One region of the Rugosimonospora acidiphila genome, then DNA from elsewhere that is predicted to be linked to it. Evidence: riboswitches for the same ligand, from Rfam matches in the RefSeq annotation. Region 1 holds a riboswitch; the other holds the start of a gene.

Region 1 (7,046 bases):
GGTTTGGATCGCCGATGGTCGCGAAGGCGGCGACGCCGCCGGTCTCCCGCAGCCACTGGGCGACCCGCCGCCCCGCCGCCGCCCAGTAGCCGTCCCGCTGGGCCCGGTCGAGGACGAACACCAGCCGCTCGACCCGCTCCGGCGCGGTGTGCGCGGCGACGGTCGTCTCCGCGCGGCCGGGCTCGGCCGCCGACTGGTCCGGGTCCTCGCGCGCCGGGCCAGGCCGGTCGGTCCCCAGCACCGGTACGAACACCCGGTCTGCGGTGCTCAGCACCCGGGCCGCCTTGAGCGTCACGAGCTCCGGATCGCCCGGGCCCACTCCCACACCGATCAGCCGCATGCCGCCACCAGTCCTCGCGCTATCTCCGGCCGACCGGCCCAGTGCAGGTGCAGGTACGAGGCGTGCACCCCGCCCGCGACCCAGCCCTCGCCGGCCGTGCCGGACCAGACCCACGCCGGTGCCGGGCCGGCGGCCGGCGACAGCACGGTGCGGTGGAACTCGTGCCCGGTCACCCGGGTGCCGGCCGGCCCGAGCCAGCTTCCGGTGCGGGCCACGGCGTCGCGGTACCCGAGGGTCAGCCGGTCGCTCATCGCGGCATCGGCCGGCAGCACCCCGCACATCGGGACGCCGTCGAGGCTGCGGGACAGCCAGAGCAGCCCGGCGCACTCGGCCGCGATCGGGGCGCCCCGCCGCGCCAGCTCGGCCACCTCGCCGCGCAGTGGAACGTTCGCGGCCAGCTCGGCCGCGTACACCTCGGGGAAGCCGCCGCCCACCACCAGCGCCTCGGTGCCGTCGGGCAGCTTCTCGTCCCGCAGCGGGTCCACAATGGACACCTCGGCGCCCGCACCGGCGAGCAGCTCCACCGTCTCGGTGTACCCGAAGCTGAACGCCGGCCCGCCCGCGACGGCGACCACCGGATGGCCCGGCACCGGCCGCGGCGCGGCGGGCGACCACGGCCGCACGGCGAGCGGCGGGGCGGCGCGCGCCACCGACAGGACCGCGTCCAGGTCCACCGACGCGGCGATCAGGTCGGCCAGCGCGTCGATCGACGCCATGGCCTCGGGCCGGCGCTCGACCGCCGGCACCAGCCCCAGATGCCGCGACGGGGTGGCGATCGCGTCGTGGCGGCGCAGCACGCCGAGCACCGGCGTGCCGACCTCCTCCAGCGCGGCGCGCAGGATGGCCTCGTGCCGGTCGGAGCCGACCCGGTTGAGCAGCACGCCGGCCAGCCGGATCGCCGGCGAGTAGGCGCGGAAGCCGTGCACCAGCGCGGCGATCGAGCGGCCCTGCGCCGAGGCGTCCACCACCAGCAGCACCGGCGCGGACAGCAGCGCCGCGACCTCCGCCGTGGAGCCGGGATCCCCGCCGCCCAGTCCGGTGGGCAGCTGGCCGTCGCCGGCGAGGGCACCGGGAACGCCCAGCGGCCCGAACGCGCGCCCGTCGTACAGGCCCATCACGCCCTCGATGACGGCCAGTTCGGCGCCGTCCGCGCCGTGCGCGAACAGCGGCCCGATCAGGTCCTCGCCGACCAGGGTCGGGTCCAGGTTGCGGGCGGGCCGGTGGCTGGCCAGCGCGTGGTAGCCGGGGTCGATGTAGTCCGGGCCCACCTTGAAGCCGGCCACCGAAAGCCCGCGCGCCGCGAACGCGGCCAGCAGGCCGGTGGCGACCGTGGTCTTGCCGTGTCCGGACGCGGGCGCGGCCACCACGATGCGCGGCAGGGTCACCATTCGATGCCCTGCTGCCCTTTGCGCCCGGCGTCCATCGGGTGCTTCACCTTGCTCATCTCGGTGACCAGGTCGGCCGCCTCGACCAGTTCCGGCGCGGCGTACCGGCCGGTGACCACCACGTGCTGGCTGCCCGGCCGGTCGGCCAGGGTCGTGACCACGTCGGCGACGTCCACCCAGCCCCATTTCATCGGGTAGGTGAACTCGTCGAGCACGTAGAACCGGTACCGCTGCGCGGCGAGGTCCCGCTTGACCTGCGCCCAGCCCTCGGCCGCCTCCGCGGCGTGGTCGCGCTCGTCGCCGGGGCGCGCCAGCCAGGACCAACCCTCGCCCATCTTGTGCCAGGTGACCGGCGCGCCCTGCCCGGTCGCGGCGTGGCGCTCGCCGAGCGCGCGCAGCGCGGACTCCTCACCGACCCTCCACTTAGGACTCTTTACGAACTGGAACACCACGATCGGCCAGCCGGCGCTCCAGGCGCGCAGCGCCATCCCGAACGCGGCGGTGGACTTGCCCTTACCGGCACCGGTGTGCACGGCCAGCACCGGCGCTCGCCGTCGCTGCCGGGTGGTGAGCCCGTCGTCGGGTACCCGCTCGACCTTCCCCTGCGGCATCAGGCCGCGCTTCCCGTGGCGACGGCGCGCAGGCCGTCGGCGGACAGCTGGTCCAGGCGCAGGTACCGGGCCGACAGCGCGCCGGCCAGCCGGGCGGCCAGGCCCAGGCGTACCGGGCCGGACTCGCAGTCCACCACGACGCAGGCCGTACCCGACAGGGCCGGGGTCACCGACACCGGATCCGGGCCGGCCGTGGCCCGGCCGTCGGTGACCAGGATCAGCAGCGGGCGGCGGTGCGGGTCGCGCCGGCGCGCCGAGGCGAGCACCCGGGCCGCGGTGGTCAGCCCGGCGGCCAACGGGGTACGCCCGCCGGTGGGCAGCTCGCGCAGCCGTGCCGCGCCGATGTCGTGGCTACCGGTGGGCGGCAGGGCGACCTCGGCCGCCTCGCCCCGGAAGGTGACCAGACCCACCTTGTCCCGGCGCTGGTAGGCGTCGCGCAGCAGGGACAGCACCGCGCCCTTGACCGCGCGCATGCGCTGCCGGGCCGCCATCGACCCGGACGCGTCGACCACGAACAGCACGAGGTTGGCCTCCCGGCCCTTGCGCACGCTGGCCCGCAGGTCTTCGGCGCGCAGCACGAGCGGGCCGGTGCGGCCGCGGGCGGCCTGGTGCGGTGCCGCCGCGAGCAGGGTCGCGGCCAGGTGCAGGCCGGTGGTGTGCGGGCCGGGCGGGCGGGCGGAGACGACCCGGCCGGATCGGGTGTACGCGGTGGAGCGCCGACCCTGCGGCGAGCCCGCCCCGGTGCCGGGCACGGCCAGCAGCCGGGCCCGGTACGGCTGGTCGGCCGAGGACACCTGAGTGCCGGCACCGGCGGCGCTCTTCGGCGCCGGGCCGTCGCCCTCCGGGGCACCCCCCGAACCGTCCGGGCCGCCATCCTGCGGGCCGCTGTCCTGTCGGCCACCATCCTGCGGGCCGCTGCCCCGCGGGCCGTTGTCGTCCGGGCCGTTGTCGGGGCCGCCGCCGGAGCCCGGGCCGCCCGGGTCGTCGTCGGGCGGCTGCGGTCCATCCGGCCCATCGGCCGCGTCGGCCGCGTCGCGCATGGCGTCGTCCAGCGCCTGTTCGGACAGCCCCGGCTCGTCGAACGGGTCGCGGCGGCGGCGATGCGGCAGCGCCAGCCGCACCGCGTCCCGTACGTCCTGCTCGTTGACCGCCGGCCGGCCGGCCCAGGCGGCCAGCGCCGTGGCGGTGCGGGCCACGACGATGTCGGCGCGCATCCCGTCCACCTCGAACGCCGCGCATACATGCGCGATGCGGCGCAGCTCGGCGTCGGGCAGCTCCACAATGGACAGCCGTTCGCGGGCCGCCTCGATCCGGGCGGCCAGCTCCGCCTCGGACTGGCCCCAGCGCTCGCCGAAGCCCTGCGGGTCCGCGTCGTAGGCCAGCCGGCGGCGCACCACCTCGGCGCGCTGTCCCGGATCCCGGGGCGCGGCCACGTCCACGGCCAGACCGAAGCGGTCCAGCAGCTGCGGGCGCAGCTCGCCCTCCTCCGGGTTCATGGTGCCGACCAGCAGGAAGCGGGCCGGGTGGCGCACCGAGACGCCGTCCCGCTCCACGTACGCGCGGCCCATGGCGGCGGCGTCCAGCAGCAGGTCCACCAGGTGATCGGGGAGCAGGTTGACCTCGTCGACGTAGAGCACCCCCCGGTGCGCGGCGGCGAGCAGGCCCGGCTCGTACGCCTTGACGCCCTCGGTCAGCGCGCGCTGCAGGTCCAGTGCGCCGACCAGGCGGTCCTCGGTGGCACCGACCGGCAGCTCGACGAGGGCGGCGCGACGGCGCGCCGACGGGGTGGCCGGATCGTGCGGGCCGTCCGGGCACTGCGCCTCCGGACGGGCCGGGTCACAGCCGAACCGGCAGCCGGCCACGGTGTCCACCTCGGGCAGCAGGCCGGCCAGCGCCCGGACCATGGTGGACTTGGCGGTGCCCTTCTCGCCGCGCACCAGCACCCCGCCGATCGCCGGCGAGACGGCGTTGAGCAGCAGCGCGAGGCTCAGATCGGACATCCCGACGACGGCGGAGAACGGGTACGGCGGGATCAAAACCCGCTCACGCGCACGGTCACGCTCAAGCTCCCTCCGCGGGTGTCCACGCCCGCGATACGGTGAAACGACACGAGCGGCCGGAGTGTCCTGGCTCCCGGATCGTCGCTTCTCCCCGGCCTTCCAACCGCTTGCGCCGTCGTGACCACGAGTGGAGAGTCGCTTCCCGGTGACAGTGGCGGGACCGCCTCGGAATCTCACCGAGTTCCTCCACTGCCGCTCCATCAGGCATGCTGCCCGATCGCGGGCCGCGCGTCAACGCGGCGCACGTCTCAGGCCACCTCGGCGGCGCCCGGCCCGCCGGTCCCCTCCACGCCGATCCCGCTGCCGTGAAATCTCGCGGTTGAGGCCCGTCGCGGTGCCGGTGCGACGGCACCGGGCGGCTTGGCCGCCCGGTGCCGGGACGTGAGCGTTCGGGACCGGCCTGGCCGGCGCGTCCGGCGACCAGACCAGTCGCTTACCCGGCTCGGTTACTTGGCGAGGCTCGGTTACTTCGCGAGGCTCGGTTACTTCGCGAGGCTCGGTTACTTGGCGAGGAAGGCGAGCAGGGCCTTGTTGACCTCGTCGGCGTGCGTCCAGAGCAGGCCGTGCGGGGCGCCGTCGATCTCGACGTACTCCGCCTGCGGCAGCGCCTGGTGGAACGGGCGCGCGGTCGCGTCGATCGGCAGGATGTTGTCCGCCGTGCCGTGCAGGATCAGCGCCGGTACGTCGATCTTCTTGATGTCCGCCCGGAAGTCCTCCAGCCAGGTCGGCACCACCTCGGACGACGCGTACCAGGACGCCCCGGCCGCCACGTTCCAGCTGTTGCGCAGCGCCTCCTCGGACAGCCGGGTGCCGAGGTTCTCGTCGGTGTTGTAGAAGTTCTTGTAGAACTGGGTGAACCAGGCGTACCGGTCGGCCGTGGCGGCGGCGATGATGCCGTCGAAGACCTCCTGCGGCACGCCGGTCGGGTTGTCGCCGGTCTTGAGCAGGAACGGCTCCAGGGAGGCCAGGAACGCCGCCTTGGCGACCCGCCCCGAGCCGTAGGTGCCCAGGTAGCGGCCGACCTCGCCGGTACCCATGGAGAAGCCGACCAGCACGGCGTCGGTGACGTCGAGGGTGTCCAGCACGACCTTCAGGTCGGCGGCGAAGGTGTCGTAGTCGTAACCGATGGTGGGTTGGCTGGAGCGGCCGAAGCCCCGGCGGTCGTAGGTGATGACCCGGTAGCCGGCCTTCAGCAGCGCCGCGCTCTGCTTCTCCCACGAGTGCCCGTCCAGCGGGTAGCCGTGGATAAGGACGACGGGCTGCCCCTGGCCGTGGTCCTCGTAGTACAGGTCGATGCTCGCGCTGTTCTCCGAGCCGACGGTGATGAAAGGCATCTGAACCTCCGTTGAACGCTAGAGAACGCTCGTTCTCCGCTCCTTGAGGTAGTGTAGAGAACGGTCGTTCTTGGCGCACTGGCGGGAGCGGGACCAGTCGGGTGAGAGGCGTCACCAACCGCGAATCGGGGACGGAACGTGAGCGAGGCGAGACGAACCGTGAGCGAGGCGAATCGGAGACCGGGCGACGAGGCAGTGCGCGCGGCGGTCCTCGCGGCCGCGGACCGGCTGTACTACGCCCTGGGCATCCAGGCGGTCGGCATGGACGCGCTGCGCGCGGAGACGGGCGTCTCGCTCAAGCGGCTCTACAGCCTGTTCCCGTCCAAGGAGTCCATCGTCGAGGAGGTCCTGCACGGCCGGCACCGGCTGTGGAACGACCTGGTCGAGGACGCGGTCCGGGCGGGCGGCGCCCGGCAACGCCTGGTGGCCATCTACGACATGCTGGCCCGCTGGTTCGACCAGGACGACTTCCGGGGCTGCATGTTCATCAACTCGTTCGGCGAACTGGGCGCCACCTCGCCCCGGATCGCCGAGATCGTGCGCGCGCACAAGGCGCAGTTCCAGGCCCGGCTGACCGAACTCGTGGTCGAGGCCGGCGCGTCCTCGTCGCTCGCCGCGCAGTTGGCGATCCTCGCCGAGGGAGCGCAGACCACGGCCGCGATCGCCGGAACCAGCGACGCGGCCCGGCAGGCACGGGCGGCGGCCGAGGTGCTGATCGACGCGGCGCTGCGGGACCCCGACGCCGAATCCGCGCGCACCGCCCCCGCAAGCACCGCCCCCGCAAGCACCGCCCCCACGGGTACCGCCTCGTAGTGTCCGGGGCCGCCGGTACGGGCGGCATCGGCGCGCGGCGATCCGGGGCCCGGATCACCGACAGCTACGACTCGCTCGATCACCGGGTGTCCGGGTCGGGGACCGCCGGTGCGGTGAGCTTGGCCAGGTGGCGCAGCGAGTTTCTGAGATGCCCGGGGCCGAACGGCGGAAACCGGATGCCCCGCGCCCGGATGAACTGCGGCACCGCCGACCAGTCGTAGGTGAGCGTGACCTCGGTCTCGGGCGGGCCGAGCGGCGCCAGGTCGTAGCGCCAGATCCAGCCGCCGAACTCCAGGTCGCCGTCGCCCTTCTCCTGCCCCGTCAGCCAGCCGACGGCGCGCGGCGGGTCGAACACCTGGACCTTGTTGACCACCTGGTAGTGACCGCCTGGAGGGCCAGCGTGATACATGCTCATCCGGAAGATCTGCCCCACCTCGATCAGCGGCGCCCGGTCGACGGATTCCTGAACCCGGCCGGTGCCGTCGATCGCGGGATGGGTCGTC
Region 2 (7,046 bases), on a different contig from region 1:
ACCCGCACCTACCGGGTCGACCGCATCCGCACGGCTCGGCAGACCACCCGCGAGTTCGAGCCGCCCGACGGCCTCGACCCGGTGGCGGCGCTGGAGGAGAACCTGGGGGTCGGGTGGGAGTTCGCCACGCACGTGGTGTTCGAGGCCCCGCTGGCCAAGGTGGCGCCGTGGATCCGGCCGCCCATGGGACGGCTCGAACCGGCGCCCGACGGCTGCGTGATTCTCGGCAGCACGAGCAACCCGGCGATGTACGCGCGGGAGTGGTTGGCGGGCGTTCCGTTCGCGTTCCGCGTCGTCGGCGGCCCGGAGTTGCGTGCCGCGGTCACGTCGCTCGCGAACCGTTGCGCCGCCGCCCTGGCGGACCGGCCGGTGCCACGGACGCCTGGTCCCACGGATGCCTCCTAGCGCTTCGTGTCATTCGAATACGGGATCAGTGCCTCGCGCGCACGCGGCTGGTGCTTCCTACGCCAGGTGACCGCGTTGCCGGCCACGATTCCGGTCAGCGCCGCCGTGGCGGACAGCGCGGACGCCAACGGCGGGGCGGCCAGCAGCGCCGGCGACGCCGCAGCCAGGGCGGCCAGCCCGATCACGCGGGTCCAGGACACCCGCGCGAAGACCGTGTAGTCGAGCAGCGCCCGACCGGCCAGAAACAGCGCCGGACCGGCGAGGATGACCGCCACCCAGGCCGGCCGCGCGTGCCCCAGCGGGTGAGCGATGCCGACGTCGTCGCCCGCGGCGATTATCACCACACCGGCGGCCATCACGAGGTGGGAGAAGGCCGCCGCCTGGCCGGGCTGCGCCGGCTCGGGTGACTGTTTGATGGCCGATTCGAGGAGTTCACCCGCGCGGTAGATGTAGATCCGCGCCACCAGCACGGTGACGGCGAACGCGTTCAGGAACGCGACCGTGCGGGCGGCGTCGAAGCCGCGGTGGCTCAGCTCCAGCCCACTGGTCAGGATGGTCTCGCCGAGCGCGATGACGAGGAACTGGCGGTACCGCTCGGAGACGTGCTCGCCGGCCAGCCGGAACTCCGCGAGGGGCGTGCGGCCCAGCCCCGGGGTGGGCCAGCGCAGCCGGAGCGCGGCGTAGGCCGCCGCCGACCCGAAGGCCCACAGCAACTCCCCCGCCGTGCCGGAGTAGAAGATGCCGGCGAGCCAGGGCAACGTGGTCGCGGAGTTCCAGAGCAGCGCCCGCCCGGCGGGGCGCCGCAGCGTGAAGTGGCGCGTCACGAGGCCGAGGTAGCCGGTGGTACCGATCTGCGTCGCGGTGTACACCCCGGCGAAGACGGCGCGGGTCGAGCCGTACGCGTGGGGCACGGCGACCGCCATCACCAGGACCCCGGTCATCGCCAGCAGGATCAGGCCCTGGATCGCCACCCGGTCCGGATCGAACATGTCCGCGGCCCACGATGTCAACGTCCACACCCACCACAGCGGCAACAGCAGCACCAGGGTCCGCCCGGCGCCGGCCCAGTCGAGGTGCGCGTCCAGGTACGCGGAGAGCTGGGCGAAGGCGAAGATGTACGCCAGGTCGAAGAACAGTTCCAGGAAGTTGGCGCGCAGGGGCTGCTCCCGGCTGCGCAGCGGGGCGAATTCGGGCCCGCCCCGGCCGGTCCCCTCCCCCGTCCCGCCCGGCGGCATGCCCATCGGCAGGCGGTACCCCGTTCGGGCACCGGCATGCCCTGCCGCGCGGTTGAGGCGGGCGCGGCGGGTGTGGGCCGGTTGGTTGCGGGTAGGCGGGCCCAGAGCGGATTCGGCAGAGCGGAGCGATTATGAGACTGTCCCATTTCCCCCTGCGCGTCGCGATCGGCGCCTTCTTCCTGAATTCCGGGCTGTCCAAGTGGAACCTCGAGGGGCAGGCCGCCGAGGGCATGCACGGCATGGCCGCCGCGGCGGTACCCCCGTTGGGTCGCGTGCGGCCCGCGACGTTCGCCCGGGTGCTCGCCATGACCGAGATCGCCCTCGGCGGCGCGCTGATCGTGCCGCTGGTCCCGTCCGCGCTGGTGGGCACCGGACTGTGCGGGTTCGGCGGCGGGCTGATGCGGCTGTACTGGTCGACGCCGGGCACCCACCAGCCGGGCAATCCCCGGCCGACGCAGCAGGGTATCCCGCTGGCCAAGGATTCCTGGCTGGTCGGCGCCGGGTTGACCCTGCTGCTGGACGACCTGATGGGCAGCCGGCGCGCACGCCGCGACCAGAGCACCCGGCGCGCCGGTGACTATCATGGCCACCGGCGGGCCGTCCGCAACGGCCACCACAAGTCACGGTCCCTGCGGCCGTCGCATCACGAGGGATGCCGATGCGCGTCAACCGGATGAGCACCTCGAGGACCAACCAGTCCGGCTCGGCGCGTCTGGCGCCGCGCCACGACCCGGACCAGTTGGCCAACCAGGGCGGCTCGGCGCGTCTGGCGCCGCGCCACGACCCGGACCAGTCGCGGGCGGCCGGAGGCCGGCGCGCGTGACCACCCTGATCCTGCTGCGCCACGGCCAGAGCGAGTGGAACTCGAAGAACCTGTTCGCCGGCTGGGTGGACGTCGACCTGACCGACGCCGGGGTGCGGCAGAGCCTGCGCGCCGGCGAACTGCTCCGCGAGCAGGGGCCGCCCCCGGACGTGGTGCACACCTCCGTGCTGCGCCGCTCGGTGCGTACGGCCGCCATCGCGCTGCACGAGGCGGACCGGTCGTGGATTCCGGTGCGGCGCTCCTGGCGGCTCAACGAGCGACACTACGGCGCGCTGCAGGGCCGGGAGCGCACGGCGGTACGGGAGCGCTACGGCCACGAGCAGTTCATGCTGTGGCGCCGATCATACGAGGTGGCCCCGCCGCCGCTGGCCGACGACGACGAGTTCAGCCAGGCGTCCGACCCGCGCTACGCGGACCTGCTGGGTGAGCTGCCGCGTACCGAGTCGTTGCGGGACGTGACCGCGCGGTTGCTGCCGTACTGGCACGACGCGATAGTCCCCGACCTGCGTGCCGGGCGCACCGTCCTGGTCTGCGCGCACGGTAACTCGCTGCGCGCGCTCATCAAGCACATGGACCGGCTGTCCGACGACGACTTCGTCGGGCTCAACGTACCCACCGGCGTGCCGTTGCGCTACACCCTGGACGAGGCCACGCTGCGACCGACCGGACCGGCGCGGTACGCCGACCCGCGGGCGGCGGCCGAGGGCATCGCCGCCGTGGCGGCGCAGGGGCTCGACGCCGCCGCCGTGGCGGCGCAGGGGCTCGACCCCGCCGCCGTGGCGGCGCAGGGGCTCGACACCGGCGACGCCGGCCACTGACCGCCGCCGCCCCGGCGCCGAATTCGCCAGCGGTGGCTTCGCGTCACCCTCACCGACGGTTCGCCGACGTTACGGCGGCGGCGAATCATTCCCACTCCCGCCGACAATTCGGCTTTTTCCGTTGACTCGGGCTGCTGCCTCGGCACGCTGATTTTCCGATTCGCCCGGCGCGACGCGCCCGACGCCCCATTCACCTCGAAGCCACCAGGTGGGTGGGCGTTAGGCTTCGGTTCGGAGTCGAAAAGAACGGCGTGCGCAGCGTGCCGATCAACGGCCGCCACAAGCGACACATGTCTCGGTAACGCACGCGTTTCCGCGGGGAAGGCACGACAATGTCCGGTTCCGCCACACGGTCCTGGGAGGGCATAACCATCCCGGCGCCTGGCAACTATCTTCTCGATCAGGCGCACAAGCGGATCGGATTTCTGGCCCGACACATGATGGTCAGTCCGGTACGCGGCGAGTTCACCGAGGCGACCGCCCGGATTGTCGTCGCCGAGGATCCGTTGCAGTCCTCGGTCAGCGCCACCATCTGGGCGGCCAGCGTCCGCACCGGCCACGCCGAGCGGGACACGCACCTGGTCAGCCCGGACTTTCTCGATGTCGGTCAGTATCCGACGCTGGATTACCGCAGCACCGGCATCAAATGGCAGGGCAACAACGACCCGATTTTCTACTGGGCCTACCTGCGCAAGCGCGGAGCCACCCCGGGTGAACACGTGCCGCCGCAGCCCAGCCAGACGACTGGACGGTTCGTGCTCGACGGCGAACTGACTATCAAGGGAATCACCCGTCCGGCCCAGCTACAGGTGGAGTTCGGTGGGGCGCGGACCGACCCGTACGGCAACAATATCTTCGGGTTCACCGCCACTACCGAAATCAACCGGGAAGACTACGGACTGATCTGGAACGTGGCGCTGGAAAGCGGCGGCGTTCTGGTCGGCCGGACCGTACGCATCGAAATCGCGGGCGAGGCGATTCACCAGTCCTGAGGCGGACTCATCACATTCCGGCACCCGTGTTGTTGATCACCGGGGCGGTGCGTTGCTCCGCCCCGGTGCCACCGATAGCCTGTCGACGCCGTGGTGTTCGGGAATCCGGTGTGAAACCGGAGCGGCCCTCGCCACTGTGAACAGGATGCACCGGCCCGGCCGCGGCGACGCGGCAGCCACTGGACGCGAGTCTGGGAAGGCGGGCCGGCGAGTCGCATGCGACACCTGTCAGCCAGGAGACCGGCCACGGCAACGCAAGAGCCCTACTCCACGAGGTGCTGGAAGAGGTTGCCATGGGGCTGCCCGCTGAACCGTCTCTCCGTCCGTCCAAGCGCGTGCGCGACTGGCGCGAGATAGTCATCCTGCTCGCGGTCATCGCCGTCATGAACCTCGTGGCGTGGACCGTGCTGGCCACGCTGGTCACCCCGAAGCACCTGCAGATCGGCACGAAGGTGTTCGGTCTGGGCATCGGCGTGACCGCCTACACGCTGGGCATGCGGCACGCCTTCGACGCCGACCACATCGCCGCCATCGACAACACCACCCGCAAGCTGATGGCCGACGGCAGGCGGACGGTGTCCGTCGGATTCTGGTTCGCCCTCGGGCACTCCACCGTGGTGGTGCTGCTCGCCACCGGCATCGCGGCGGGCGCCCGGTTCGTGGCCGGCCTCACCAATGACAACTCCGCCGCCCGGGCCGACCTCGGCGTGGTCAGCACCAGCGCGTCCGGGCTGTTCCTCTACCTGATCGGCATCCTCAACCTGATCGCGCTGGTCGGCATCGCCCGGGTGTACCGCCGCGCCCGCGCCGGTGACTACGACGCCACCGCGCTGGACGGCGCGCTCGACGCGCGCGGGCTGGTCGCCCGGCTGCTGCGCCCGCTGATGCGGTCGGTGCGCCACCCGGCCCAGATGTACCCGATAGGTCTGCTGTTCGGTGTGGGATTCGACACGGCCACCGAGGTGACCCTCCTGGTACTGGCCGGCAGCGGCGCCGCGGCCGGGCTGCCCTGGTACGCGATCCTGGTGCTGCCGCTGCTGTTCACGGCCGGCATGAGCCTGTTCGACACGCTCGACGGTGCCTTCATGAACGTCGCCTACCGCTGGGCCTTCGCCAATCCGGTTCGCAAAATCTATTACAACCTCACCATCACCGGGCTGTCCGTCGCGGTGGCCCTGCTCATCGGCACCATCGAACTGGTCGGAGTGCTGCACGACCAGCTGCGCTGGCGCGACCCGGCCACCAACTGGATAGCCGGGCTGGACCTCAACAACGTCGGCTTCATCATCGTGGGCCTGTTCGTACTCGTGTGGGCGGTGGCCATCGGATACTGGAAGGTGGGCCGCGTGGAGCACCGCTGGCGGGCACCGGCCGGCGAGCCCGAGCCCTCGGGCCCGAATCCACTGGCCTGACGGCGAGCCAGCGGTGCGCCGGACCCCGCATGGGGGCCGGGCGCACCGCTGGCTGTGCCGCACCCGTTGGCTGTGGCGTGCCGCTGGCTGTGGCGTGCCGGTGTTAGCCGACGATGGCCTTCACCGGTACCCGGGTGAACGTGATGTTCGCGTTCGCGTTGGTCTCACCGGTCTCGTACAGGTCCCCGACCGTGTTGTTGTCCAACTGGACCAGGTCGGAGTAGGCGGCGGGCAGGCCGGTCAGGTCGTACGGGGCCGACCAGGTGACCCCGGCGTTGGTGCTCGACCGGATGCCCATCACGGCGCGGAAGGTCGGGTCGGCCGGGCCGGAGTAGAGCAGCACCGAGTTCGGGCCGGTCACCTGCAGCACGCTGCCCTCGACCACCGGGGTGGTGATGGTGTCCTGCGGGTGAAGCGGGCTGACCAGAGTCGCCCCGCCGTCGGTCGAGTAGCCGTCGACCCGGTTGCCCGCACCGGTACCGTTCTGGTCCCGGCTGTTGATGTACACCCGCCCGTCCGTCAACTGCGTCAGGGTGCTCTCGTTCGGGTTGCTGAACCCCTCCGTGGTGTCATCGGTGTACCCGATGTGCCACGTGGCGCCGTGGTCGTCGCTGTAGAAGTCGTTGCCGCCGTAGTACTGGCTCTCCGCACCGGTGTCGGTGGAGCCGGCCGCCGGGGCGACCGAGTTGTTGGCCGGCACCACGAGCCGCCCCTTGTGCGGGCCCTGGGTCAGCACGGTGGCGTGCCCGGGACCGGTGGCGTACCAGCGCCAGTTCGGCAGCTTCACCTCGCTGGTGATCTCCCGGCGGGCCGACCAGGTGACCCCGTCGTCCTTGCTGGTCTGCACGAACACCCGCCGGGTCTGATCGGCGGTCACCTGACCGGCGAGGATCTGCGCCTCGGTGACGGAGGCCGCGTTATAGCAGGTGAGCAGCACGATGTTGCCGGTGGCCGGGTCCACCACCGGAGCGGGGTTGTCGGCGGTGTCGTCGCCCGCCTCGGCGGCCACGGACAACGGACCCCAGGTGCAGCCGCCGTCGCTGGAGCGCTTCTCGACGACGTCGATGTTGCCGGAGTCGGCGGACGAACCGACCCGGCCCTCCGCGAACGCGACCAGGGTGCCCTTCTTGGTGGCCACCACGGCGGGGATGCGGAAGCTCGAGTAGCCCTCGGTACCGGCGACGAAGGGCACCGACGAGGTGCACTTGGCGGCCTTCGCCGGCGCGGCCGTCGCCGGACCGTCGGGCGCGGCGAGCAGGTAACCGCCCGCCAGGACCGCGGCGGCGGCGATGGCGCCACCCACGATCCGCGGCCTTGTCGCGGTGAATCGCATGGAAGTCTCCTTCAAATCGGTTGGACGC

Evidence for each region. A riboswitch is a leader RNA that binds a small molecule or an ion and turns the genes downstream of it on or off. The one in region 1 is predicted to bind cobalamin.
Region 2: it holds a riboswitch for cobalamin, as region 1 does, so the genes downstream of both, nicT (Nickel transporter NicT) here and ABEA87_RS30975 (putative cobaltochelatase) in region 1, are expected to answer to the same signal.

The regions. Positions count from the first base shown of each region.
Region 1 is NZ_BAABJQ010000024.1:19,597-26,642, forward strand. It holds gene cobI (precorrin-2 C(20)-methyltransferase) at 1-340, opposite strand, end outside; gene ABEA87_RS30965 (cobyrinate a,c-diamide synthase) at 331-1,728, opposite strand; gene cobO (cob(I)yrinic acid a,c-diamide adenosyltransferase) at 1,722-2,336, opposite strand; gene ABEA87_RS30975 (putative cobaltochelatase) at 2,336-4,372, opposite strand; cobalamin riboswitch at 4,434-4,608, opposite strand; gene ABEA87_RS30980 (alpha/beta fold hydrolase) at 4,897-5,730, opposite strand; gene ABEA87_RS30985 (TetR/AcrR family transcriptional regulator) at 5,890-6,543, shown strand; gene ABEA87_RS30990 (SRPBCC family protein) at 6,623-7,046, opposite strand, start outside.
Region 2 is NZ_BAABJQ010000013.1:155,881-162,926, reverse strand. It holds gene ABEA87_RS22260 (helix-turn-helix transcriptional regulator) at 1-405, shown strand, start outside; gene ABEA87_RS22255 (low temperature requirement protein A) at 402-1,646, opposite strand; gene ABEA87_RS22250 (DoxX family membrane protein) at 1,772-2,317, shown strand; gene ABEA87_RS22245 (hypothetical protein) at 2,314-2,463, shown strand; partial or broken gene ABEA87_RS22240 (phosphoglyceromutase) at 2,460-3,194, shown strand; gene ABEA87_RS22235 (YceI family protein) at 3,614-4,273, shown strand; cobalamin riboswitch at 4,348-4,536, shown strand; gene nicT (Nickel transporter NicT) at 4,549-5,685, shown strand; gene ABEA87_RS22225 (sialidase family protein) at 5,789-7,018, opposite strand.